DNA from 3 places in the Comamonas brasiliensis genome. Region 1 is predicted to be linked to each of the others. Evidence: predicted binding sites of a transcription regulator. Region 1 holds the regulator's gene; each other region holds the start of a gene.
What was found. Region 1 encodes FNR, which switches genes on or off when oxygen is low (the NO sensors DNR and NnrR bind a similar motif). Its sites were predicted from a motif close to TTGATNNNNATCAA; they were not measured.

Region 1 (7,835 bases):
TTGACAGAGCACCTTGCCAGACTCCGCCACTCAACGCGGCCACCAGCACTGCCGAATAAAGCAAGCCGCAAGGCATCAGGGCCCAGGCAAAGCCTGCGGCCAGACTCCCTCCAGGGGCGACGACCCAGGGCTGGACCCTGGTCCAGACAGAGCGCCCCGCTTGCTCCAGCCACACCGGTTGCCGCGCCTGCACCAGCATGGCCAGACCCCAGGCCATGACCGCGACATGCATCAGCGTCCACAGCTTCTGCAAGGCCGTTGTCTGGCTGGTCAGCCAGGCCAGGCTCTCCATGGCCACAGCCGCCACTCCGCCCAGCAGGGCATAGCCGGCAATGCGTCCCAGATGAAACAAACTGGTGCGCAGCCATTGGCGTTTTTGCAGGCCGTGCAAGGCGATGACCTGACCGTCGCTGGCAGGCCTTGCGCCCGTCACGACGCTGCAGGGCGCAGCGCACATCACAAGACAATGGGGCCCACCCACGAGCCCCATGATCAAAGCAGTCCAGACCAGCGAAAACAACATGCGCTAGATGATGCGCGAAAAGCGCGTGCGGTTTCGGTCGGCCTGCAAATATCGATCAAACAGCATGGCTACTCCGCGTACAAAAAACCAGCCCAGGCCCGTGACCTTGAAGCCCTCGTCGGATAGCTGCACCAGGCCATTGCGCTGCATTTCCCCCAGTGCAGCCAACTCCCGGGCAAAGTACTCGCGGAAATTGATCAGCCAGGCCTGCTCCATCGGCTCGTACAGGACGGAGCCCTGACACATGATGGCCATGATGATGGCTCTGCGCACCAGATCGTCACGCGAGAGCGCCAATCCGCGCTGCACGGGCAGCATGCCGCCATCAATGGCGTCGTAATACTCTTCCAGGGTCTTGACGTTCTGGCTGTAGGTGGCGCCCACCTTGCCGATGGCCGATACGCCCAGTGCAATCAGGTCGCAGTCGGGCTGGGTGCTGTAGCCCTGGAAGTTGCGATGCAGGCGCCCCTGACGCTTGGCGATGGCCAGAGAGTCATCGGGCAGCGCAAAGTGATCCATGCCCACATAGACATAGCCGCCATTCATGAAGGCATCAATTGCGCCGGAGAGCATGTTCAGCTTCTCCTGTCCCATGGGCAAGTCAGCCGATGCAATACGCCTTTGCGGCTTGAAGCGCTCGGGCAGATGCGCATAGGCATACAGAGCAATGCGGTCGGGACGCAACTCATTGACCTGGGCCAGCGTTCGCGCAAAAGACTCGGATGTCTGCTTGGGCAGGCCGTAAATCAGGTCCACATTGATGGAGACAAAGCCCAGACGGCGGGCCTCGGCCACCAGCTCAAAGACTTGCTCGGCTGGCTGCTCCCGGTGCACCGCTTTCTGCACCGCTGGGTCAAAATCCTGCACGCCAAAGCTCAGGCGATTGAAGCCCATGTCCTTGAGTGTCTTCAACCTCTCGTTGCTCACGGTACGCGGATCGACCTCAATGGAATACTCGCCGGCTAGATCGAGCTTGAAATGCTCACGCATCAGAAGCATCAACTGCTGCAATTCGGCATCGCTGAAGAAGGTCGGCGTGCCGCCTCCCAGATGCAACTGGCTTACCAGCTGGCCTTTGCCGCAATGCTCGGTATGCATGGCCAGTTCACGGCCCAGATAATCCAGATATTCGGCAGCCTTCTCATGATGCTTGGTCACGATCTTGTTGCAGGCGCAGTAATAGCAAAGCGACTCGCAAAATGGCACATGCACATAAACGGACAAAGGCAAGGCACGTGAGCTCGAATGCGTCTTGCGCTGTTTCAATGCCAGGATATAGTCGTCTGCACCAAAAGCCTCAACAAAACGGTCGGCTGTTGGAAATGATGTGTAGCGCGGGCCGGGAATATCAAAGCGGCTCAGCAACTCGGGCGTGACTGCGGTCATAACTGAAAGTTAGGGTGCGCCCACACTCCACATTGAGCAGATTTCAAAGAAAATCAGATCCTGGAAATCATGCCCATAATGGGCAGAAGCACATGTTTTTGAATGAATGCAAACAATGTGCCCCAAGGCAATCCAACTGTCCTTGATGAATATCAAGAGAGCGCAAGGCAAGTACTGCGACAATTTGATCCAACTCATCACTAACTACGAGGTCAATGACCGGCGCGACTCTCCATTCCAAGTCTGTCTGTGCCGTTGCTGAAAAGCCCATGAATCTTCAGACCATCAAAGCATCCTGCTCCAACTGCAATCTGCGTGAACTGTGCATGCCCATGGGCCTGGACGATGAACAAATGGAGCGTATTGACGAAATTGTGGCCACGCGCCGCAAGGTCAAACGGGGCGGGCTGCTGTTTCGCAACGGCGAGGAGTTCACCTCGCTGTACGCCATTCGCACCGGCTTCTTCAAGACCAGCGTGGCCACCGAAGACGGTCGCGACCAGGTCACTGGCTTTCAGATGGCCGGCGAGATCATCGGTCTGGACGGTATCGTCAACGACCACCACACCTGCGATGCCGTGGCGCTGGAAGATGCCGAAGTCTGCATCATGCCTTTCGACAAGCTCGAGCAGCTCTCGCGCGAAGTCACGGCACTGCAAAATCATGTGCACAAGGTCATGAGCCGCGAAATCGTGCGCGAGCATGGCGTGATGCTGCTGCTGGGCAGCATGCGCGCCGAAGAGCGTCTGGCGGCCTTTGTGCTGAACCTGGTGCAGCGTCTGTCGGCACGCGGCTTTTCGAAGTCGGAGCTGGTGCTGCGCATGACGCGTGAAGAAATCGGCAGCTATCTGGGCCTCAAGCTGGAGACCGTGAGTCGCACCTTCTCCAAGTTCGCCGAGGAAGGCATCATCGAAGTCCGACAGCGCCATCTGCGCATTCTGGATACCGAGGCGCTCAGGCGCATCGTCAACAGCCAGCAATGCCAGGACTGACTTCGACAGCAGCCCTCAAGACGAAGCCCGCAGACAGCGGGCTTTTTTGATGACGGCGAACACCTGCCTGGAGTTTCCACCGCCAAGGCCGCCGGCACAGCGAGCGGCCAGCCCCTCCATCCGAAGCCGCCACCTGTTCGAAACTGCGGTCCTGTGTGCAGCGCCTTACTCGACCAGAGGCTCCGAGACTATGCCCTGGTTCATATCGCTGGCCGAACGCCCCAGCATGACGGTCATGAGTCCGCTGAACACGGTGACCGCCCAGAAGGCAAAAAAGGCCAGGGTGTAAATGCCATTGCGCGACCATTCCAGAGGCGAGCCCAGCCAGTGCATGTCCAGCGGGTCCACAAAGGCAAACACCACCATTTCCATGATTGCCGCGGCCAGAAAAGCCGGCCAGACAATCCACATCCAGCGTCGAGCATCCATCGCGATTCTCCTTGGCCTGTGGGTTTGAACCTATTTTGCACAATTGCCATGACCTTCCCAGCCATACCAAGGGCATGCACTCAGATGGGAAACCCTGGACCGCTATTATTTAAAGAGCTTCCAGCGCTTTATGTGTATCGATTTTGGGTCTATATCTATCTGAAATAGCCTGTGACAAAGCGCTATGCGCTCCTGTTATTGAACTCCACCCGCCCATCCCTTGCCGGCTTCCGAGAACTGCAGGGGCCCTCCCGACTCTTCGGTCGACCAAGACATAGAACGCCGTCACGGCCCACCGGCTACAGAAAAGCCTGCAACCAGGGCCGCAAAAAAAGGCCGCGGAAGCGGCCTTGGGATGCGTTGAAATCTCGGTCAGCGATCCAGCGGATGGTCCTTGGCCGGCGTCGCGGCATGGTTGCGCCCCGTCACTGCTGGCGCCAGGCTTTTTTCGCTCTCGGTGAGGCGCTGGTTGATCTCAATGCCGTGACGATAGTAGTCGGGGTCGATCACTGGATCCGGCTTGCTCATGGCGATATAGGCGGTCACGATGCCCGCGACCACCACCACGGCGGGACCGGCGATGACGAGCCAGACATGGGCAAACTTCCACCAGGGCTTGCCGTCCTCGGGGTGGATGATCTTGGCCTTTTGCAGGGCCTTGGCTTGTGCTGCCGACATGGTTAAACCTCTTTTCAGAAATCTGGCTGCCCAATTGCAAACCTGCAATCGGGCAGCATCAATTGTTGCTGATTCGCGATGCCCTTGCGTGGCTGTCGCGATGCATGCCGCAGGCCTAGCGCGGCACCAGGAACACGGATTTTTCGGAGATGCGTCCGGCCCCAGCCGTCAGCGCATCCACATTGAAATGCACGGGGTGCGAGCCGGAGGCAGCCGAGCCATAGGGGATCTGCAGGCGCACCGCAATGCCGCGCGTCTCGGCCGGACCTACCGAGACTTCCTGCTCGGATACTACTTCCAGCTGATCCAGCCCCGTGGCGCTGATGCGATAGCGCTGCTCTGACTCGGTCGCATTCATGATCTGCAGGCGATAGACGTTTTCGAGCTTGCCGCCAGCCACGATGCGCGACAGCGCGGCGCGGTCGCGAATCACGTCGACCTTGAGCGGCTCGCGCAGTACCAGGCTGGCGATCATGGCTGCGCTCAGCGCCAGCAGCACGGTCGAGTAGATCAGCACGCGCGGGCGGAAGATGCGCCGTATCACCTGCGCCTGCTTCCAGAGCTTGGCCACGGCGTTCTGCGTGGTCAGGCGGATCAGGCCGCGCGGGTACTCCATCTTGTCCATCACAGAGTTGCAGGCATCGATGCACAGACCGCAGCCAATGCACTCGTACTGCAACCCCTTGCGGATGTCGATGCCCACGGGGCAGACCTGAACGCAAAGCTTGCAGTCTATGCAGTCACCCAGACCCTGCGCCTTGTAGTCCACGTCTTTTTTGCGCGGCCCGCGCGCTTCACCACGCTGGACGTCGTAGCTGACGATCATGGTGTCCTTGTCGAACATGGCGCTCTGGAAGCGTGCATAGGGGCACATGTACTTGCAGACCTGCTCACGCATATAGCCGGCATTGCCGTATGTGGCAAAGCCGTAGAACAGCACCCAGAAAATCTGCCAGCTGCCCTGGAAGGCCATCAGCTCCACACCCAGTTCACGGATGGGCACGAAGTAGCCGACAAAGGTGAACCCGGTCCACAGCGACAGAACAATCCAGAGGAACTGCTTGAGCGACTTCTTCCAGATTTTCTCGAAGGTCCAGCCATGCTTGTCGATGCGCATGCGGGCGCTGCGGTCTCCCTCGACCTTGCTCTCGATCCACATGAAGATCTCGGTATAGACCGTCTGCGGGCAGGAAAAGCCGCACCACAGACGCCCGGCCACCGCGGTAAACAGAAACAGCCCCAGCGCGCTGATGATGAGCAGCCCGGTCAGGTAGATGAAGTCCTGCGGGTAGAGCACCAGCCCGAACAGATAGAAGCGCCGCGCCCCGAGGTCGAACAGCACCATCTGGCGCTCACCCCACTGCAGCCACGGCAGGCCGTAGAAGACGATCTGGGTCAGGAACACCATGATCCAGCGCCAGCGAGAGAAGACGCCGCTGATGGCGCGCGAGTACACCTTCTGTTCGGAGGCGAACATGGGCATATATTCCTGGCCGCCGTCCACAGGCTCAGCCGTGATCGGTATGACTTTGCGAGGTTTCTCCGGATCGCAGGGCATCGCAGTTCCTTAATATTTTTGTAATTACTGAAAACTCAAACGCGAAAAAGGCGGTGCCTTGGCACCGCCTTCATCACCCGTCTTACTTCTGGGCGCTTGCGTTGGACAGCCCCCAGACATAGGAGGCCAGCACCGCAATCTGCGCCTCGGTCAGCTTGTCCTTCTGAGCAGGCATCTCGTTCATCTTGCCATGGTTGACCATGTCGACAATGACGGACTCGCCCCAGCCATGCAGCCAGATGTCATCGGTCAGGTTGGGTGCGCCAAGCGCCTGGTTGCCCTTGCCATCCATGCCGTGGCAAGCCGCGCAGGCCACGAACTTGGACTTGCCCTGCGAAGCCTTGACGGCATCGTGGGGGCTGCCCGACAGGCTCAGCACATAGTGAGCCACATTGCGCACATCTTCCGCCGAGCCCACGGCAGCTGCCATGGGAGGCATCACGCCGATGCGACCGTTGGTGATGGTTTCCTTGATCTTGTCGGGTGTGCCGCCATGCAGCCAGTCACCGTCGCTCAGATTGGGAAAGCTCTTGCTGCCGCGTGCATCGGAGCCGTGGCATTGCGCGCAGTTGTTCATGAACAGACGCTCGCCGATGGCCATGGCCTGGGGGTCCTTGGCCATTTCTTCGGTGGGCATGCTGACGAACTTGGCGTACATGGGCTCCAGGTCGACACGGGCCTTTTCCATCTCCTTGTCATAAGCACCATACTGGGTCCAGTCCAGCTCGCCCTTGAAGGAACCCAGACCCGGGTAGGCCACCAGGTAGGCCAGGCTGAAGACCACGGTGATCACGAACAGACCCATCCACCACTTGGGCATGGGGTTGTTGAGCTCGCGCAGGTCTTCGTCCCAGACGTGACCGGTGGTGTTGTCCGCAGAAGGAACGACCTTGCGGCGCGCCACCAGCACCAGCAGCAAGAAGCAGCCGAGGATGCCGATCAGCGAAACGGCCGCGATGTACACGGACCAGAAGTTGTTAAAGAAGTCGCTCATGGGATGTTCTCGTTGTAGTGATCAGACTCAGTCTTCCAGGAAGGGAAGCTGAGCTGCCTCGTCGAAACGGGCCTGGTTACGGCGGGCAAACGCCCACCACCAGATGCCCACGAAGCACGCCAGCGAAGCCAGTGTGGCCAGAACACGCATGGTGGTGATATCCATTTTCCAGTCCCTCCTCTGTTACTTGACGGCGCGACCCAGGACCTGCAGATAGGAGATCACGGCCTCCATCTCGGTCTTGTCCTTGACTTCGGCCTGAGCCCCGGCGATCTCCGCATCGGTATAAGGCACACCCACCTTGCGCAAGGCGCTCATGCGCGTTGCCACGGCAGAGTCATCCACCTTGGTGGCTTCCAGCCAGGGATAGGCAGGCATGTTGGACTCGGGCACCAGATCACGCGGGTTGTTCAGGTGGATGCGATGCCATTCGTCGCTGTACTTGCCGCCCACACGGTGCAGATCGGGGCCGGTGCGCTTGGAGCCCCACTGGAAGGGGTGGTCGTAGACGAACTCGCCAGCCACCGAGTAGTGGCCGTAGCGCATGGTCTCGGCGCGGAAGGGGCGGATCATCTGCGAGTGGCAGTTGTAGCAACCTTCGCGCAGATAGACGTCACGACCCATCAGTTGCAGCGGTGTGTAGGGCTTGAGGCCCGCCACGGCTTCGGTCGTGGACTTCTGGAAGAACAGCGGCACGATTTCAACCAAGCCACCGATGGTCAGCACGAACAGCGTCAGCGCGATCAGCAGAAAGTTGCTGGTCTCGATCTTCTCGTGCAAAGAGCTCTTGGGAACTGCGTTATTTTGATCAGACATTGCTTTTGCTCCTCAATGCTCAGGCGTGAGCCACCACGGCAGGCACTGCCACCTTGACGGAACGGCCGGCCATTGCGGTCTTCCAGGTATTCCATGCCATCACCAGCATGCCGCCCAGATACAGCAGACCGCCGGTCACGCGAATCACGTAGAAGGGATAGGTCGCCTTCACGCTTTCGACGAAGGTGTAGGTCAGCGTGCCGTCGGGGTTGATGGCGCGCCACATCAGGCCCTGCATCACACCAGCAATCCACATCGCGGCGATGTACAGCACGATGCCGATGGTCGACATCCAGAAGTGCAGCTCGATCGCGGGCACGGAGTGCATTTTTTCGCGGCCGAAGAGACGGGGAATCAGGTAGTACAGCGAACCCATGGTGATCAGGCCCACCCAGCCCAGAGCGCCGGAGTGCACGTGGCCCACGGTCCAGTCGGTGTAGTGGCTCAACGCGTTGACGG
Region 2 (7,835 bases), on a different contig from region 1:
CTCGGCGGGCAGGCTGGCCAGTGACTGCCAGTCCTCGGCCTTCAGCAGGCTTTGCAGCTCCGACGTGGTTTCGCTGATGCCGGTAGCACTGCTGTGCTGCGCCGCTTCCAGCCAGCGATGGCCACTCTCACGCATCAGCTGAGCGATGCGCAGTTGCAGCTCGGCATTGGCCTTGAACAGACTCAGGGGGGTCGCTTGGATGCTCATATCGGTCTCCCTATGGTGATGGTGGTGCCTATCGAGAGGCTGGCGGACCGTCCGGCCTATCACCGTGACCAGACGGCCTATGAAAACTCCGTGACCTGCGCAAACTCGGATGGCGCGTGGCGTTTCGTGCAGAGAAATGCCCGTCATGCATCCTGGTCGGCGCAGGTCTTCAACTCAATGCTCGAGCACGTACCGGCCCGGAGCGTCATACAAAGGCTTGCCGCTCTTGCCGCCCATGCGCGGCGCAGCCAGCGGCGTACCGGATCTGCTTTGGAGCCAGGCACTCCATGCCGGCCACCAGGAGCCCTCGTGCCGCTCGGCTTCTTGCTGCCACTGCGCGGCAGGCATGTCCTGTGCACCGGCGGGACGCATGCGCAGCTGGTAACTGCGGCGCGGATGGCCGGGCTCGCTGACAATGCCGGCGTTATGGCCGCCGCTCGTCAGCACAAAGGTGATCTCGGCCGCAGTGCGATGGTGCAGCTTGTATACCGATGGCCAGGGTGCCACATGATCGGTAAGCGTTCCCACGCAGAAGATGGGCACTCTGAGATCGAGCAACGAGACCGGCCTGCCGTCGACCGGATAACGGTTTTCGCTGAGATCGTTGTTCAGAAACAGACGGCGCAGGTATTGCGAGTGCATCCTCGCAGGCATGCGCGTGGCATCGGCATTCCAGGCCATGAGATCGCTCATCGGCGCACGCTCGCCCAGCAGGTAGTGATCCACCATGCGCGACCACAGCAGATCCTGGGAGCGCAGCATCAGGAATGCGCCGGCCATCTGCTCGGCGCGCAGATAGCCTTGCCGGGCCATCTGGGCCTCAAGCAGGCTGATCTGCGCTTCGTCGATGAACAGCCCCAGCTCGCCAGGCTCGGTGAAATCGGTCTGCGCGGCCAGCAGGCTCATCGATGCCAGACGGTCGTCGCCGTCGCGCGCCATCGCTGCTGCAGCAATGGCCAGCAGGGTTCCGCCCAGACAATAGCCGGCCGCATGCACTTTCTTGCCCGGGACGATGCCGGTAACGGCATCCAGCGCAGCACGCCAGCCCAGCTCGACATAGTCGTCCATGCCCAGCTCCCGGTCATCGGCATCGGGGTTCTTCCAGGAAACGCAGAACACCGTATGCCCCTGGTCGACCAGATACTTGATCAGCGAATTGCCTGGGGATAGATCCAGGACGTAGTACTTCATGATCCAGGCAGGCATGATCAATACCGGCTCGGGGTGGACCTTGTCGGTGGTAGGCGTGTACTGGATCAGCTCCATCAGTCGGTTGCGCAGCACCACCTTGCCAGCCGTGACGGCCACATCGCGCCCTGGCTGGAATGCTTCGGAACCTGCAGGCGGCTGGTTTGCAATCTGGGCCTGGAGGTCTTCCATCAGGTACTGCAAGCCGCGCACCAGATTCGCCCCGCCCTCTTTGAGGGTACGTTCCTGAACAATCGGGTTGGTGGCAAAGAAGTTCGCAGGCGAGCACATATCCAGCCACTGCTTGCCCCAGAACCCGACCAGGCGCGCGTGATGCGGTTCAACACCGGCAACGCCCTGGCTGGCAGCCTGCCACCAGCGTTGCTGAGCGGCAAAGCCCGCACTGATGGCATTGAACGGCCATTGCTGCCATTGAGCCGCTTTGAAGAGCTGATCGGGCTCTGCGGTCCTGGGCCCGCCATAGCAAAGACTTGCCCATTCCTCCAGCGCCAGCCGCGCGAGATCCAGGCGCTTTCCCGGACTGATGGCAAGATTGCCTGCCCAGTTCAGCCAGGCCTGCCATTGGGACTCGGGGGAAACCGACAGCCACTGCTGCGCCCACATCGCACGCACAGCCTGATCAAGCTGCTGGCTGGAACTGAACTGCGTCTCGGCCTCGCGGTCAACCATAGCGGCCCCTTTTTGCTGCATGGCAATAACGCAACATCTTATGTGCTCAAGAAGTTGTTGCATAGTCACCTCCCAAGGAGGCTTGAGCTTCATCAAATCCAGGTTGGCAAGCACTGCGGCGCCAGATGCCGAATGGCGCGGACTGCAGCGCGGCAGGCAGAAGAACTCGGCGCCCAGACCTGCAGGCAATATCGGCAATGGCCTGCAAACGGCGGGCTCCGGCCACCGCCGGCCGGCTCGTCAGGCACCGATTCCCCATTGTGTGCAATAATGGAGAGCTTTTATGCGGAAAGTACACCGGACAGGCTGGTGCGGCTCCCGCACTTGACCAAAGGAAAGATCATGAAAGAAGGCATTCACCCCAATTACCGCGAAGTTCTGTTCGTTGACATGTCCAACGGCTTCAAGTTCGTGACACGTTCTTGCGTTTCCACCAAGGAAACCGAAAACTTCGAAGGTAAAGAGTACCCTCTGTTCAAGCTGGATACCACTTCTGAATCGCACCCCTTCTACACTGGCACACAAAAGTCGGTGGACAACATGGGTGGCCGCGTGGAGAAGTTCCGCAACCGCTTCGGCAAGAAGTAAATCTTACTTTTTTGCTGAAAAGGCAGCTCGGGCAACCGTGCTGCCTTTTCTTTTTGGGAGCTGCCCTGTGGCATCCCAATGCTCCTATCATCGGAGCACCAAGCGCTCCGAACCCGGGCGCTCTCGCCTGATCAGGCCGTGCAGACTCGCACCGCCGCTACCGGATTGATTGCGTGAACCAGCCCACACCTGCCATTGTTGCCCAAAGCGCCGTGCGCCGACTGCCGCGCTGGGCCCTGCTTTTGCTGTGCCTGGCCTATGTGATTCCCGGCTTTGTCATGCGTGGCCCCTGGCGCTCCAACGATATGGAGGCCTTTGGCTATATGCGCGAGCTGGCACTAGGTCATACCGACTGGCTGTCTCCCACGCTTTCGGGTCTGGCTCCCAGCATCGATGGTCTGCTGCCCTACTGGCTGGGCGCCTTGTCCCTGCTGGGCTTCGAGTGGCTGCTCGGCGCTGAAATGGCGGCGCGCCTGCCGTTCATCGCCTTGCTGATCCTGACCCTGGGAGCCACCTGGTGGGGCGCCTACTATCTGGCCCGCACGCCAGGCGCACAGCCCGTCGCCTTCGCCTTTGGCGGAGAGGCGCAGCTGATCGACTACGCCCGCGCCATGGCCGATGCGGCCTTGCTGGCCCTGGTTGCCTGCCTGGGTCTGGCCCAGCTCTCGCATGAAACCACCAGCTACGTCACCCAGCTGGGCTGCACGGCACTGCTGTTCTTTGCAGCGGCAGCCATGGCCTATCACCCGAGGAAGTCAGCGGCGGCCCTGATATTCGGCCTGCTGGGACTGGCCCTGAGCGGAGCCCCCACGCTTGCCGTGCTGTTCGGACTGGGCGGCAGCGTGATCGCCTTCACCCAGCGCAGCTGGGGCGACAATCCGGGCCGCTCACACCGCCAAGCACGCCTCTGGGCCGCAGCCTGGATGGCCGCCACGGTGCTGGCCGCCAGCCTGACCACCGCACTGGATCAATGGGTCTGGCATCTCGTGGACTCGCTCAAGGACTGGAGCGCGCTGCTGCAGCTGCTGTTGTGGTTCTGCTGGCCTGCCTGGCCCCTGGCTCTGTGGACGCTGTGGGTCTGGCGCCGCCAGATTGCCTACCCCGGCCACAACCCGCATCTGTCCATTGCTCTGCTGTTTGCCACCGTTCCGGTGGCCGCCTGCCTGAGCAGCACCCCGGCCGACCGTGCCCTGCTGCTGGGACTTCCTGCCATCGCCACCCTGGCCGCCTTCGCCCTGCCCACCTTCAGGCGCAGCATCAGCGCGCTGATCGACTGGTTCACACTGCTGTTCTTTACGGCATCCGCGATTGCCATCTGGGTAGTCTGGCTGGCATTCCAGACCGGATTTCCGCCCAAGATCGCCGCCAATATTGCACGCCTTGCCCCGCAGTTTGAAGCCAGCATCTCCTGGCCCACGGTCATCGTGGCACTCGTCGCCACTGCCGGCTGGTTTGCACTGGTGGTCTGGCGCACTTCGCGCAACCGCGCAGCCATCTGGAAGAGCCTGGTGCTGCCGGCCGGCGGTGCCACGCTGAGCTGGGTGCTGCTGTCCACGCTCTGGATGGAGCCACTGGACCATGCTCGAAGCTATCAGTTCCAGATGACACAGCTGGACGACGAGCTCAGGCAAAACGGCGCCACAAGCTGCGTGCTGACCTATGGCCTGGGCCGCTCGCAGATTGCGGCCGTGCGCTACTACACCCATGTGGATACGGCACTGCTGCGCCGCAGCGATCCCGGCGACTGCGGCTGGGCGCTGGTCGATGCAGACCGCTGGGCGGGCGACCACAATCGCAAGCTGCGCCAGGGCTGGAGCGAGGTCAGCCGCATCACCCGCCTGGCTGGTCAGAAGGAAGTTCTGGTTCTGCTCAAGTACACCGGCCCCAAAGCCGCGCCATGAAGGGCGAGCTGCAGTACATAGGCCGCCATGCGGGTACGGTGCTGGCCGGCCAACTGGCCGTCATGGCCTTCGGCACCACCGATACCATCGTCGCCAGTCGCTATTCCAACGAGGCCGTCGCCGCCCTGTCCGTGGGCTCGGCCATTTTCATCAGCGTCTATGCTTCGCTGATGGGCATTTTTCAGGCTCTTCTGCCCCTGTGGTCCGAGCAGCGTGGCGCCGGCCAGCCCCAGGCCATAGGGCATTCGCTGCGCCAGTCCATGTATCTGTGTGCCGCAGCCTGCGTACTGGGGATGGCAGTGCTGCTAATGCCTGACGCGCTGCTGCGCTGGACCGATGTGCCCGATGCGCTGCAGCTGGAGGTCAAGCGCTATCTCGCCGTGCTGGCCTGGGGCCTGCCTCCGGCGCTGCTGTTTCGCATCTACAGCGCACTCAACCAGGCGCTGGGCCACCCCAAGCTGGTCACCTGGCTGCAGCTCATCTCGCTGCTGATCAAAATCCCCTTGTCCGTCTGGTTCACCTTTGGCGGCCTGGGCCTCGCTCCCCTTGGAGCCGTGGGCTGCGCCCTGGCCACGCTGCTGGTCAACTACACCATGTTTGCCGTGGCCCTGTGGCTGATGCGCACCCAGGATTTCTATGCGCCGCTGGCGCTGTGGCAGAAGCTGGAGCCCCCTGACTGGCTGCAGCTGGGCCGCTTCTGCCGCCTTGGCATTCCTGCGGGTCTGGCCATTCTGGTGGAAGTCACCTCCTTCACGCTCATGGCCCTGTATGTGGCACGACAGGGCTCGCTCTCGTCCGCCAGCCACCAGATCGCTGCCAATCTGGCCGCCATCTGCTATATGGTGCCGCTATCCCTGGCCATTGCCACCAGTGCCCGCGTCAGCTACTGGCGCGGCGCAGGCGATGAAGCCCAGGCCAGAACGCTGATTCAGCAGTGTTTCAAGCTTGCATTGATGATAGGCATGGCGACAGCTGCCACCTTGTTCCTTGCTCGCAGCTGGATTGCAGACATCTATACCGACTCCCCGCAGGTGCTGGCCATGACGTCCTGGCTGCTGATCTGCGTGGCCACATACCATGTGGCGGACTGCGTGCAGACCTACTGCATTTTCGTGCTGCGCTGCTACCGCGTGACCGTGGCGCCTCTGGTGATTTATTGCCTGCTGCTCTGGGGCGGCGGCCTGGGTCTTGGCTACTGGCTGACCTACCGGTGGCAGGCCGCTCCCGGCTGGCAGGACTGGCAGGCCACGCCCATGCCCTTGTGGATCTGCAGCGCGGCCGCCCTGCTGGTCACGGCCCTGGCATTCAGCACCATCCTGCACAAAACCATACGACCGCCCAGGCCCCGGACCAGCCACTGAAGCGCTCAATGAGACAGCGTCTTGGCCGGCACCTCGGTCACGGCCCGCACACGTCCGGGCGGAAAAGTCACAGCGAACTCCGAGCCCTTGCCCAGCTCGCTCTCGATGCTCAGCTTGGCACCATGCCGCTGCAGCACATGCTTGACGATGGCCAGTCCCAGGCCGGTGCCGCCAGTGTCACGTGAGCGGCTGCGGTCCACGCGATAGAAGCGCTCCGTCAGGCGCGACACATGCTTTTCATCGATGCCGGGGCCGGAATCCTTGACGGCAAAGCGGGCCGACCCGTCAGGCAGCAATTGCCAGCGCACATCGATCTGCCCGCCTGCAGGCGTGTAACGCATGGCATTGGCCAGCAGATTGGAGAACGCGCTGTGCAGCTCCGCGCTGGCACCTGCCAGCTCTCCGGCCTGCCTGAGCGCCTGCTCGTCGGGAAAGTTCAGCACATGGGGCTTGGCCTGCTTGCGCGTCAAGGCATTGGAGAGGCCGCGCGCCTCGTTCTCGCAGCGAGTGAGCAACTGCGCCACCGAGACCCAGTCGTTGTTGCCTGGCAGCGGACTGCCCTCCAGACGCGACAAGGTCAGCAAGTCCTCCACCAGATGCTGCATGCGCTCGGCCTGCTGGGCCATCAGCTCCAGATAGCGATTGCGCTCGTCCTCCTCCAGCGGCAGGTTCTGCAGCGTTTCCACAAAACCGGCCAGCACCGTCAGCGGCGTGCGGATTTCATGCGAGACATTGGCCACGAAGTCGCGGCGCATGGCTTCGGCCTGCTCCAGAGCCGTCACATCGCGCGCCAGCAGCAGCTTGCGCCCCTCGCCATAGCCGTAGAGCTGCACCGACAGCTTGACCGGCCGCGAAGGCGTGCTTTCGCGCCCCTGCATGACCAGATCGTGGGTGAAGTCCTGCGCCACGAAATAGGCACTGAACTGAGGATTGCGCACCAGGTTGCCTATGCTTTGCAGCACGTCGCGCTCGGCGTCGAAGCCGAACTGCTTGGCCGCAATCTGGTTGCACCATTCGATGCGCCCCTGCGCATCGAGCAGCACCACACCATTGGGACTGGCCTGCAGGGCCGACAAGATATCGTTGAGCCGCTGATCACCCTGCTGCACCTGCTGCACGCTCTGGCGAATCCAGCGGCGCATGCGCACGCCAGCCTCGCCCCAGATGCCCGCCAGGTTGGGCACGGCACCCAACTCCGACTGGCGCAGCCAGCGCAGCAGGCGCGCGCCATTCCAGCTATCCACCAGCCACCAGATCCAGCCGCCAATCAAGGCACCGGCCATGGCCGCCACAGATTGCTGCCCCACCGTCGCATCGGGTGCGAGCAGATGGGCCCACAGCAGCCATACCACCATGGCTGCCGCGATCTGAGAGGCCAACAATCGAAAACCACGCCACCCCATATTTGCTTTCAGTTGTGATTTTTGTCGACCCAGCCAGACCGGGCCGAGGTTTTGGGGGAAGTGCTGTCAGGCCATGGCCTGAGCGCTGAAACGGTAACCTGCGCCGCGAACGGTTTCAATCAGAACACCTGCCACGCCCAGCGATTCGCGCAGGCGCTTGACGTGCACATCCACCGTGCGCTCTTCGATGAAGACATGGTCGCCCCATACCTTGTCGAGCAGCTGCGCACGGCTGTGCACGCGCTCGGGGTGCTTCATCAGATAGTTGAGCAGCTTGAACTCGGTGGGTCCGATCTTGAGCAGATCGCCCTGCCAGCTCACGCGATGGGCTGCGGCATCCAGCACCAGCTCGCCAATGCTGACCTTGTCCTGCACCTGCTCTGGCGCGCGACGGCGCAGCACGGCACGGATGCGGGCCAGCAGCTCCTGGGTGGAGAATGGCTTGGTGATGTAGTCATCGGCTCCGGCATCAAGGCCTGCCACCTTGTCGGGCTCGT
Region 3 (7,835 bases), on a different contig from region 1:
TAGGCAGGCTGCTGGCGACGCGAGAGTCGAATCACTACATACGCCAGTGTGACGTAAGGCCAGAGCCAGCCCAGCCACTGGCCCAGGCCGTAGAAGCGGATGAAGCGCCCCTGCTCCCAGGCCTGCAGGGTCTGGGCGAAGTAGACATTGGTGGGAGCCTGGTTGAGGATGCTCAGATGCAGCACCAGCACCAGAAGCAACAGCACGGTGCACACCCGGCGCGAGGCCGGCAGCGCAATCACGGCCAGACCAAGCCCTCCCCATACGCCCAGACGCACCGGCAGATCCACCCACTCCCAGGCATGGGCCGGCCCCCAGCTCAGGGCGGCCGACAGCGCCGTCACGCCCACACCTGCCGCAACCAGCAGCAGCCCCGCCAGCGCGCGGCGGCCCATGTGTCGCACGGCACAGTAGGCCAGCAGACAGGGTATCCACAGCCCCAGCATCACACAGAGCATCTCCGTCACCAGCGACAGCGGCGTCAGGGCGAAATCGCCCAGCGGCAGCCAGTCTTCGAACGGCGTGTTCAGCAACCAGTCCTGCAAGGTGTCGTCAATGCGTTCCAGCACCTGGCCCAGTCCGAAGGGCACGGCCGCCGGAAACAGCAGCGCAAACGGCCACAGTGCCAGCAGCACCAGCACGCCCGCACCGCCCTCGCCCAGCCACTGGTTGCGAAAAGCGCTCCAGCGCGACAGTGCCCCCAGCCTCTCCAGCAGCGCGGCCAGCAGGGCACCGATCAGGGTACCGCCGGCATTGAGCACCAGATCCAGATTGGACGGCACGCGGCGCGGCAGATAGATCTGCAGAAACTCCATGCACAGGGACAACAGCGTGCCGGCAAGAAAAGCCAGCGGCACGGCCAGCCTGGGCTGGCCCGAGCGCATCAGGGCCAGCGCCAGGAAAAATCCCAGCGGCGCGTAGCCGACGATATTGGTGTTGACATCGAACCAGGTCCAGTACGGCGGTGGAATCCTGGCAAACAGAAATACGCTGGGATCAATCCCCTGGGCGCGCCAGCCGTCGAACGGGAACAGGCTGGCAAACACGATGAGCAGGCCATAGACCAGCGCCAGCGGCCAGGCCGAGGTATGGCGCATGGAAATCACCGGCACCGCGGAATCGGACACAGTCGCCTCCTACTCTCGGCACAAGACTCAGAAGGGCTTGACCACCACCAGAATCACGGCGGCGATCAGCAGCAACACCGGCACTTCGTTATAGAAACGGAACCAGCGATGGCTTTTGTGACAGGTGTTGTCCGCCAGCTTGCGCAGCAGCACGGCACAGCTGTGGTGATAGCCGATGACCAGCAGCACCACGGCCAGCTTGGCATGCAGCCAGCCGCCCGCAAAGCCCCAGCCCAGCCACAGCCACAGGCCCAGGCCCAGCGCAGGCACGGCCAACATGGTGGTGAAGCGCAGCAGCTTGCGCGCCATCAGCACCAGGCGCTCGCGCTCTGCCACCGAGCCCGGCGTGACCATGGCGATATTGACAAAGATACGCGGCAGATAGAACAGACCAGCAAACCAGCTGGCGACAAAAATGATGTGAAAGGCTTTAACCCATAGCATGGGGCCAGTGTAAAGGCCTGCGCTGCGCCACAGCCGCTGCGCGCCGCGTCTTTACCCCGCATTGAGACAGCCGTCATGGAATAGTCACGCAGCTGCAAGCCAAGTCATGGCGGATGGGGCACAATTTTCCCCATGCATTTGTCCAGCCCTACTCCTTTTCCCCAGAATCGTCCGCGCCGTCTGCGCCGCGATGCTTTCACCCGCAATCTGGTGCGCGAGAGCGTGCTGACGCCGCACGACTTCATCTACCCCGTGTTCGTGCACGAAGGCCAGAACAAGCGCGAGGCCGTTCCCTCCATGCCTGGCGTGGACCGCCTGAGCCTCGACCTGCTGCTGCCCGTGGCCGAGGAGTGCGTGAAGCTGGAGATTCCCTATCTGGCACTGTTCCCCGCCATTGAACCCAGCCTCAAGACGCCCGATGGCAAGGAAGCCCTGAACCCCGACGGTCTGATCCCGCGCGTGGTGCGCGCGCTGAAGAAGGAATTTCCCCAGCTGGGCGTGATGACCGATGTGGCCCTGGACCCCTATACCAGCCACGGCCAGGACGGCATCCTGGACGAGAGCGGCTACATCATCAACGATGACACCGTGGAAGTGCTGGTCGGCCAGGCCCTGGCCCATGCCGAAGCCGGCGTGGACATGGTCGCTCCCAGTGACATGATGGATGGCCGCATCGGCGCCATCCGAGAGGCGCTGGAGCTGCAAGGCCATATTCACACCCGCATCATGGCCTACAGCGCCAAGTACGCCAGCGCCTTCTACGGTCCCTTCCGCGATGCCGTGGGCACGCGCGGCGCCCTGGGCAAGGCCGACAAGAATGTCTACCAGATGGACCCGGCCAACACAGACGAAGCCCTGCGCGAAGTGGCGCAGGACATCGCCGAAGGCGCGGACATGGTCATGGTCAAGCCCGGCATGCCGTATCTGGACGTGGTGCGCCGCGTCAAGGACGAGTTCAAGGTACCGACCTTCGCCTATCAGGTGTCCGGCGAATACGCCATGCTCAAGGCCGCGGCAGCCAATGGCTGGCTCGATCACGACGCCGTGATGATGGAAGCCCTGCTGGCCTTCAAGCGCGCCGGCGCCGACGGCATCCTGACCTACTTTGCCATCGACGCCGCCAAGAAGCTGCGCGGCCTGTAACAAAATTGATAGCTATCAGCGCAGGTCATGCTTGCGTTTGAGGGCATTTCAGGCATGATCTGACGGCTCGGGCTGCTGGCCCGGGCCGTTTTTGCATCTGCTTTTGCACTGACATCGAGGCTGCCAATTCCCATGCGCGTGCTGCATATCTCTCCCCTCTATGCCCAGCCTGTTGACGGACTGCCCACGCAGGCGGCGACAACGGGGTTTTACTGGGTCTCCTGCACACGCTCGGAGCTGGAGGCTCAGCTGCCGGCCATCCAGGCCATGCTGGCCAGGCTGGGTGGCTCCGCCCTCGTGGACCTGCATGTCTCCGACCTGCTGAATCCGGCCATCCCTTCCAATTACGACTACACCTCGGTGTACGACGTGCTGGTGTTTCGCCGTCTGGCCAACGCCCATCTGCCGCCGCTCAACGGCAGCCACGCCTCGCCCGCACCTGCCGTGGCAGCACCGCCGGCCCTGGCGGCCGGCACCGGCAGTGCGGCATCTAGCGCCCCGCCGCCATCCCACAGCCTGGCCCACAGCGGCCAGCGCGAAGCGCCCGTGCTGCAACGCGTGGAAACCCAGCCCGTGGGCTTTGCGCTGTATGACCAGATCCTGCTGTCCGTGCATCCCGACGGCTGCTTTGTGCTGGAAAACTTCTGGCAGCGCCTGATATCCGGCCCCGCCAAGACTGACGGTCGCCAGGTCAGCAGCAAGATGCCCGTGGAGCCTGCGGACCTGATGCTGCGCATGGTCAACGGCATGGTGGACGGCTACCTGGACCTGCGCCGCACGCTGACGCGCCAGATCGACCACTGGCAGATGGCGCTGCTCAAGCCCAACAAGCGCTTCAGCAACTGGGCCAGTGTGCTCGATGTGCGCCTGGCGCTGCACCAGCTGGATGAAATCTGCGAAGACCAGCGCGCCGCCGTGCAGGACTGGACCGAGGCACTGGAGGGCTGGCCGCCCGAGCACACCCCCGCACGCCAGCATGAGCGTGAGTTGCTGCGCGTGCGCTCGCGCGACGTGCTCGAACATATAGAGCGCGTGACCCACCATATTCACCGCATGGAGCAAAGCGCCGAGACCGCCGTGCAGATGCACTTTTCGGCACAGAGCAACCGCGCCAACGACATCATGCGCACGCTGACCACGGTGACGGCCATCTTTCTGCCGCTAAACCTGATTGCCGGCATCTTCGGCATGAACTTCGAGTTCATCCCCTTCGTGCACAAAAAGGACGGCTTCATCTGGGCCCTGGTGGCCATGGTGATCATCACCGTGGTACTGGTGGCCTATTTCTGGCGCCGCCGCTACCTGGAAAGCGAAGAGGCCGAGTAAGCGACCCGGCTGGTGCCGCAGGCACTGCCTCGCCGGAGCCCGCAGATTTGCGGCGCAGCAGCCCAAGTCTTCAGCCGTACGACAACCGAAAACTCAAGCAAAAACAGCTTCCTGCGCTTATCTAATAAGCGCAGGAAGCTGTTGTTTCAAGCGTCAATCAGCCCAGATGCTGTTGAAAGAAAGCCAGCGTGCGCTCGCCGGCCAGCTTGGCCGCCGCTTCGTTGTAGGAGCCGCGCTGGTCGCAGTTGAAGCCGTGGTCGGCGTCGTAGACATGCACTTGCGCCTGGGGCTGTGCCTTCTTGAAGGCTTCGACGGACTCCAGCGAGATGTAGTGATCCTTGCTGCCGAAGTGGGCCTGCACCGGGCACAGCGCCTGACGGCTGGCTTCCAGCTCGCCCGTCATGCCGCCGCCGTAATAGCAGACTGCGGCAGAAACACTGGCCAGATTGCAGGCCGAGCGCCAGGTCAGCAGGCCGCCCCAGCAAAAGCCCACCACACCGATCTTGCCGCCGGGCACCAGCGTCGCGGCATGGGCCACGGCCGCCTCCACATCGCGCAGCGCGCCCGGCTCGGGCAGGGCTTCCACCGCAGTCTTGAGAGCAAAGCCGGCCTTCATATCGTCTTCGGTGTAGCCCAGCTCCACATCGGGCTTGACGCGGGCAAACATGGCGGGGGCCACGGCCACATAGCCCTGGGCAGCATAGCGGTCTGCCACGGAGCGGATATGCGAGTTCACGCCGAAGATCTCCTGCAGCACCACGATGGCACCGCGTGCCTTGCCCTCGGGCATGGCCACATAAGCGGGGGTTTTTACGCCATCCACGGCTGTCAGTTCAACAAAGCTGCCCATTGCGAAGCTCCTTAACATGGTTCAAAAGGGAAATCCGCGACACGGTCGCCAGCAATGCTGTAATGGCTGGTGCCGCGTCGACGATTCGCTCATTTTTTCACAGGAGTGTTCATGCCAGCTATCCCGGCCCTACAAAAGGCAGACAGTCGCAAGAAGCCCCCCATGCCCGGAGGCGAGCTGTAATGGATATCAAGCCGCTGATCACCCTGGTTGCCATCATCAACCCGCTGGCCATTGTTCCGTTCTTCATCCACTACACGGCCGGCTTCGATGCAGAGCAGCGCTGGCAGACCATTCGCACCGCCGCCTTTGCTGCCTTCTGCGTGATCGCAGTCTGTGCGCTGCTGGGGTTGCAGATTCTGCAGTTCTTCAACATCTCGCTGCAGAGCTTTCAGGTCGGCGGCGGTCTGCTGCTGCTGATCAGTGCAATGAACATGCTCAACGCGCGCCCCGCCGAAGACCGGCCCAACAATGCCACGCTGGCGGCCGGCGTCGAAAAAGCCGCCGAAGGCAACAGCATCGCCGTCGTGCCGCTGACCATTCCGCTGCTGACCGGGCCTGCCGCCATGTCCACCGTGGTGATCTATGCCGATCAGGCGCGCACCATCTGGCAGCATGTGGCGCTGGTCGGCTATGGCGTGGTGGTGGCCGCCGCCATCATGGTGTGCTTTTCGCTGGCCCACCCGATTGCCCGCGTGCTGGGCAAGACCGGCATCAATGTGATGACCCGGCTCATGGGCCTGATTCTGGCCGCGCTGGCCATCGAGGTGATGGCGGGCGGGCTGATCAAGATCTTCCCCATCCTGGCTTCTCCGGCGATATACCCTTAACCCAAAAAATACTCCCCCTGAGCGGCTACGCCGCTTCCCCCAAGGGGGACGACAGCTTCGCTGCGCGGCGGCGCTTGCTCGCCGTCTCCCGCCTTGGCGCGTGCCAGCTTCAGGCAGTTACCACTTCCATTTTTTCAGCTTCACCACAGGCACCACCACAGCCGGTGATCGGCTCTGCAGGCAAGGCCTCGGGTACCAGCACCGCGCCGGTCACCGGGTCAAAGCCCGCGCGGCGCATGTGCAGGGCCAGGGCGGCATCCATGTTCTGCGCATGGTGGCTGAACCAGGGACCGAGCTCGGCCGCCATATGGCGGATGGTGGCCAGATCACCTTGCTCCCCCTTGACCGCCCCCTCGCGCAGGACGGCCAGCACCACCTTGTGCTGCTGGCTGTGGCAGTTGCCCGTGGCAAACCCCGTGGTCTGCATCCAGCGGTCCTCCTGATCGAAGTGGTGCTGGGTGTGGGCAATCAGCTCGCCCCAGAGCGCACACAGTTGCTCGTCGGAGGCTGCCTCCACCCGGGCCAGCAGGGTGACGAACTCCTCATGCACCGCGTCCATGACGGGAAAATCCAGGATGAGAGCGGCATTCCATTCGAGGCTGGCCATGGCAGTTCCTTGCGCGAAATTGAGGAACTGGCAGCTTAAGAACAAGACCTGGCGCGGCCATTGACCCATATCATCAAAGCGGCGGCCCGCAGGAACCCGGGGCTTGTCCAGAATCAACAAAGCCCTGCATGGCAGGGCTTTCCGAAAGGCGCTACTTAGGGCAGGACAGTACCTAGCGTCCGTAGCCCTGCAGCCAGCGGCTGAGCTGGGCCGCCGCCTCGTCCACGGCGCGCGCCATGGCCTGGGCGCCACCGGCCGCATCGGCTGAGCTGGATGGCACTTCGACCGTGAACACCTTCTGGCCCAGCAACTGGTTGCCTGCACTCTCGCCGGCACCGATCAGGCTGGCGCTCAGACGCAGCAGCGCACGGCTGTTGCTGGCGTTGTCGAAGACCTGGTTGAACTCGTCCACCGTCACGCGCAGTTGCGCAATCGAGCGCTTGTCGGCCAGCAGGGGGCGGACGTTGTCCTTGCCCGAGAGCACGGGTCGCTCCAGTCCCAGACGCATGCGCAGGCGCTGCTCCACCATCTGGGCCGGAGGCAGGCTCCAGCGCGCATTCTGGTAGGCACGCAGCTGCTGGCTGTCGCTGTAGTTCAGGCGGTAGAACATGGCCGTCAGGCCCTCGGGCAGACCCGGAGCCTGGACTTCGGCCAGCACCAGCGGCACCGGGGCCACCGAAGAGGCGGCTGCATTCGCGGCGGGCGCGGCCAGGTCGGCCACGCCCAGGTCATAGCGCACCGGCTGCGTGGGTGCCGTGGGCAGGCCCGAGCAGGCGGCTAGCGCCAGCACCAGTGAAGAAGCGCCCAGCAATCGCCATGCTCCGCGGCCGGTGAATGAAATCTTTGTGTCTGCCATATTGATTCCTTTGGGACTTAGGCCAGCCAGGATGGGCAGCAGGCATTTCCATCGAGAAACCGCCTGCCTGTTCCGAATTTGCGCAAGTCGTGTCCTTGTTGCCGCTTCACTTGGCCGGAGCCACGAAGCCGGGCTCGCCGGGGCCCGGCTGGCCCAGGCCCTGGCCGTAGATGACGGACTGCGGGTTGTCATTGAAGCGGCCTGCCGCCGCGCCCATGGTGCGCGCAGCGCGCGAGACATCGTCGGCCGCACCGTTCATGCGCGGCAAGGTGCTGCGCCCCAGCGATTCGGCCGCCTGCGACAGGGCTTGCGTGCCTTCGGCAATCTGCTGCAGCGGGCCGTCGGGCGCATTGACCTTGCGCACGGTCTGCTGCAGATCGGTCGCCACGCCCGTGGCGGCATTGCCGGCCTTGGTCAGGGACTGCAGGGTCTGGTGCGCATCCGCCGTGAGCTGAGGAAAGTCCTTGGCCGTCTTGTTCATGGTCTCGGCCAGATCCTTGATCCCTCCGGATGCGGCCGCGATATTGTCCAGCGCCGCGCTCACGCGTTTCTGGTTGTCCTCGCCCAGCATGGCATTGAGGCGGCGTGAAATTTCGTCAACCCGCTCCAGCAGCACCGGGCCCTGGTCGGCCAGCATGTTCAAGGGCGAGGA

Region 2: the regulator FNR is predicted to act here: its motif matches at 2,168-2,181, upstream of DJFAAGMI_RS20435 (PHA/PHB synthase family protein).
Region 3: the regulator FNR is predicted to act here: its motif matches at 6,388-6,401, upstream of DJFAAGMI_RS16575 (hemerythrin domain-containing protein).

What each region holds. Positions count from the first base shown of each region.
Region 1 covers NZ_JAANES010000001.1:725,223-733,057, reverse strand. Annotated here, with positions in the region: gene DJFAAGMI_RS03305 (sulfite exporter TauE/SafE family protein) at 1-523, opposite strand, end outside; gene hemN (oxygen-independent coproporphyrinogen III oxidase) at 527-1,909, opposite strand; gene fnr (fumarate/nitrate reduction transcriptional regulator Fnr) at 2,179-2,901, shown strand; gene DJFAAGMI_RS03290 (hypothetical protein) at 3,067-3,330, opposite strand; gene DJFAAGMI_RS03285 (FixH family protein) at 3,703-4,008, opposite strand; gene ccoG (cytochrome c oxidase accessory protein CcoG) at 4,124-5,566, opposite strand; gene ccoP (cytochrome-c oxidase, cbb3-type subunit III) at 5,649-6,560, opposite strand; gene DJFAAGMI_RS03270 (CcoQ/FixQ family Cbb3-type cytochrome c oxidase assembly chaperone) at 6,588-6,725, opposite strand; gene ccoO (cytochrome-c oxidase, cbb3-type subunit II) at 6,744-7,376, opposite strand; gene ccoN (cytochrome-c oxidase, cbb3-type subunit I) at 7,396-7,835, opposite strand, start outside.
Region 2 covers NZ_JAANES010000005.1:280,764-288,598, reverse strand. Annotated here, with positions in the region: gene DJFAAGMI_RS20440 (phasin family protein) at 1-207, opposite strand, end outside; gene DJFAAGMI_RS20435 (PHA/PHB synthase family protein) at 382-2,085, opposite strand; gene DJFAAGMI_RS20430 (type B 50S ribosomal protein L31) at 2,428-2,673, shown strand; gene DJFAAGMI_RS20425 (hypothetical protein) at 2,847-4,574, shown strand; gene DJFAAGMI_RS20420 (MATE family efflux transporter) at 4,571-5,935, shown strand; gene phoR (phosphate regulon sensor histidine kinase PhoR) at 5,941-7,317, opposite strand; gene phoB (phosphate regulon transcriptional regulator PhoB) at 7,405-7,835, opposite strand, start outside.
Region 3 covers NZ_JAANES010000004.1:7,608-15,442, forward strand. Annotated here, with positions in the region: gene DJFAAGMI_RS16545 (VanZ family protein) at 1-1,097, opposite strand, end outside; gene DJFAAGMI_RS16550 (CopD family protein) at 1,155-1,571, opposite strand; gene hemB (porphobilinogen synthase) at 1,704-2,714, shown strand; gene DJFAAGMI_RS16560 (magnesium transporter CorA family protein) at 2,847-4,040, shown strand; gene DJFAAGMI_RS16565 (dienelactone hydrolase family protein) at 4,198-4,890, opposite strand; gene DJFAAGMI_RS16570 (MarC family protein) at 5,073-5,720, shown strand; gene DJFAAGMI_RS16575 (hemerythrin domain-containing protein) at 5,830-6,327, opposite strand; gene DJFAAGMI_RS16580 (ABC-type transport auxiliary lipoprotein family protein) at 6,500-7,183, opposite strand; gene DJFAAGMI_RS16585 (MlaD family protein) at 7,290-7,835, opposite strand, start outside.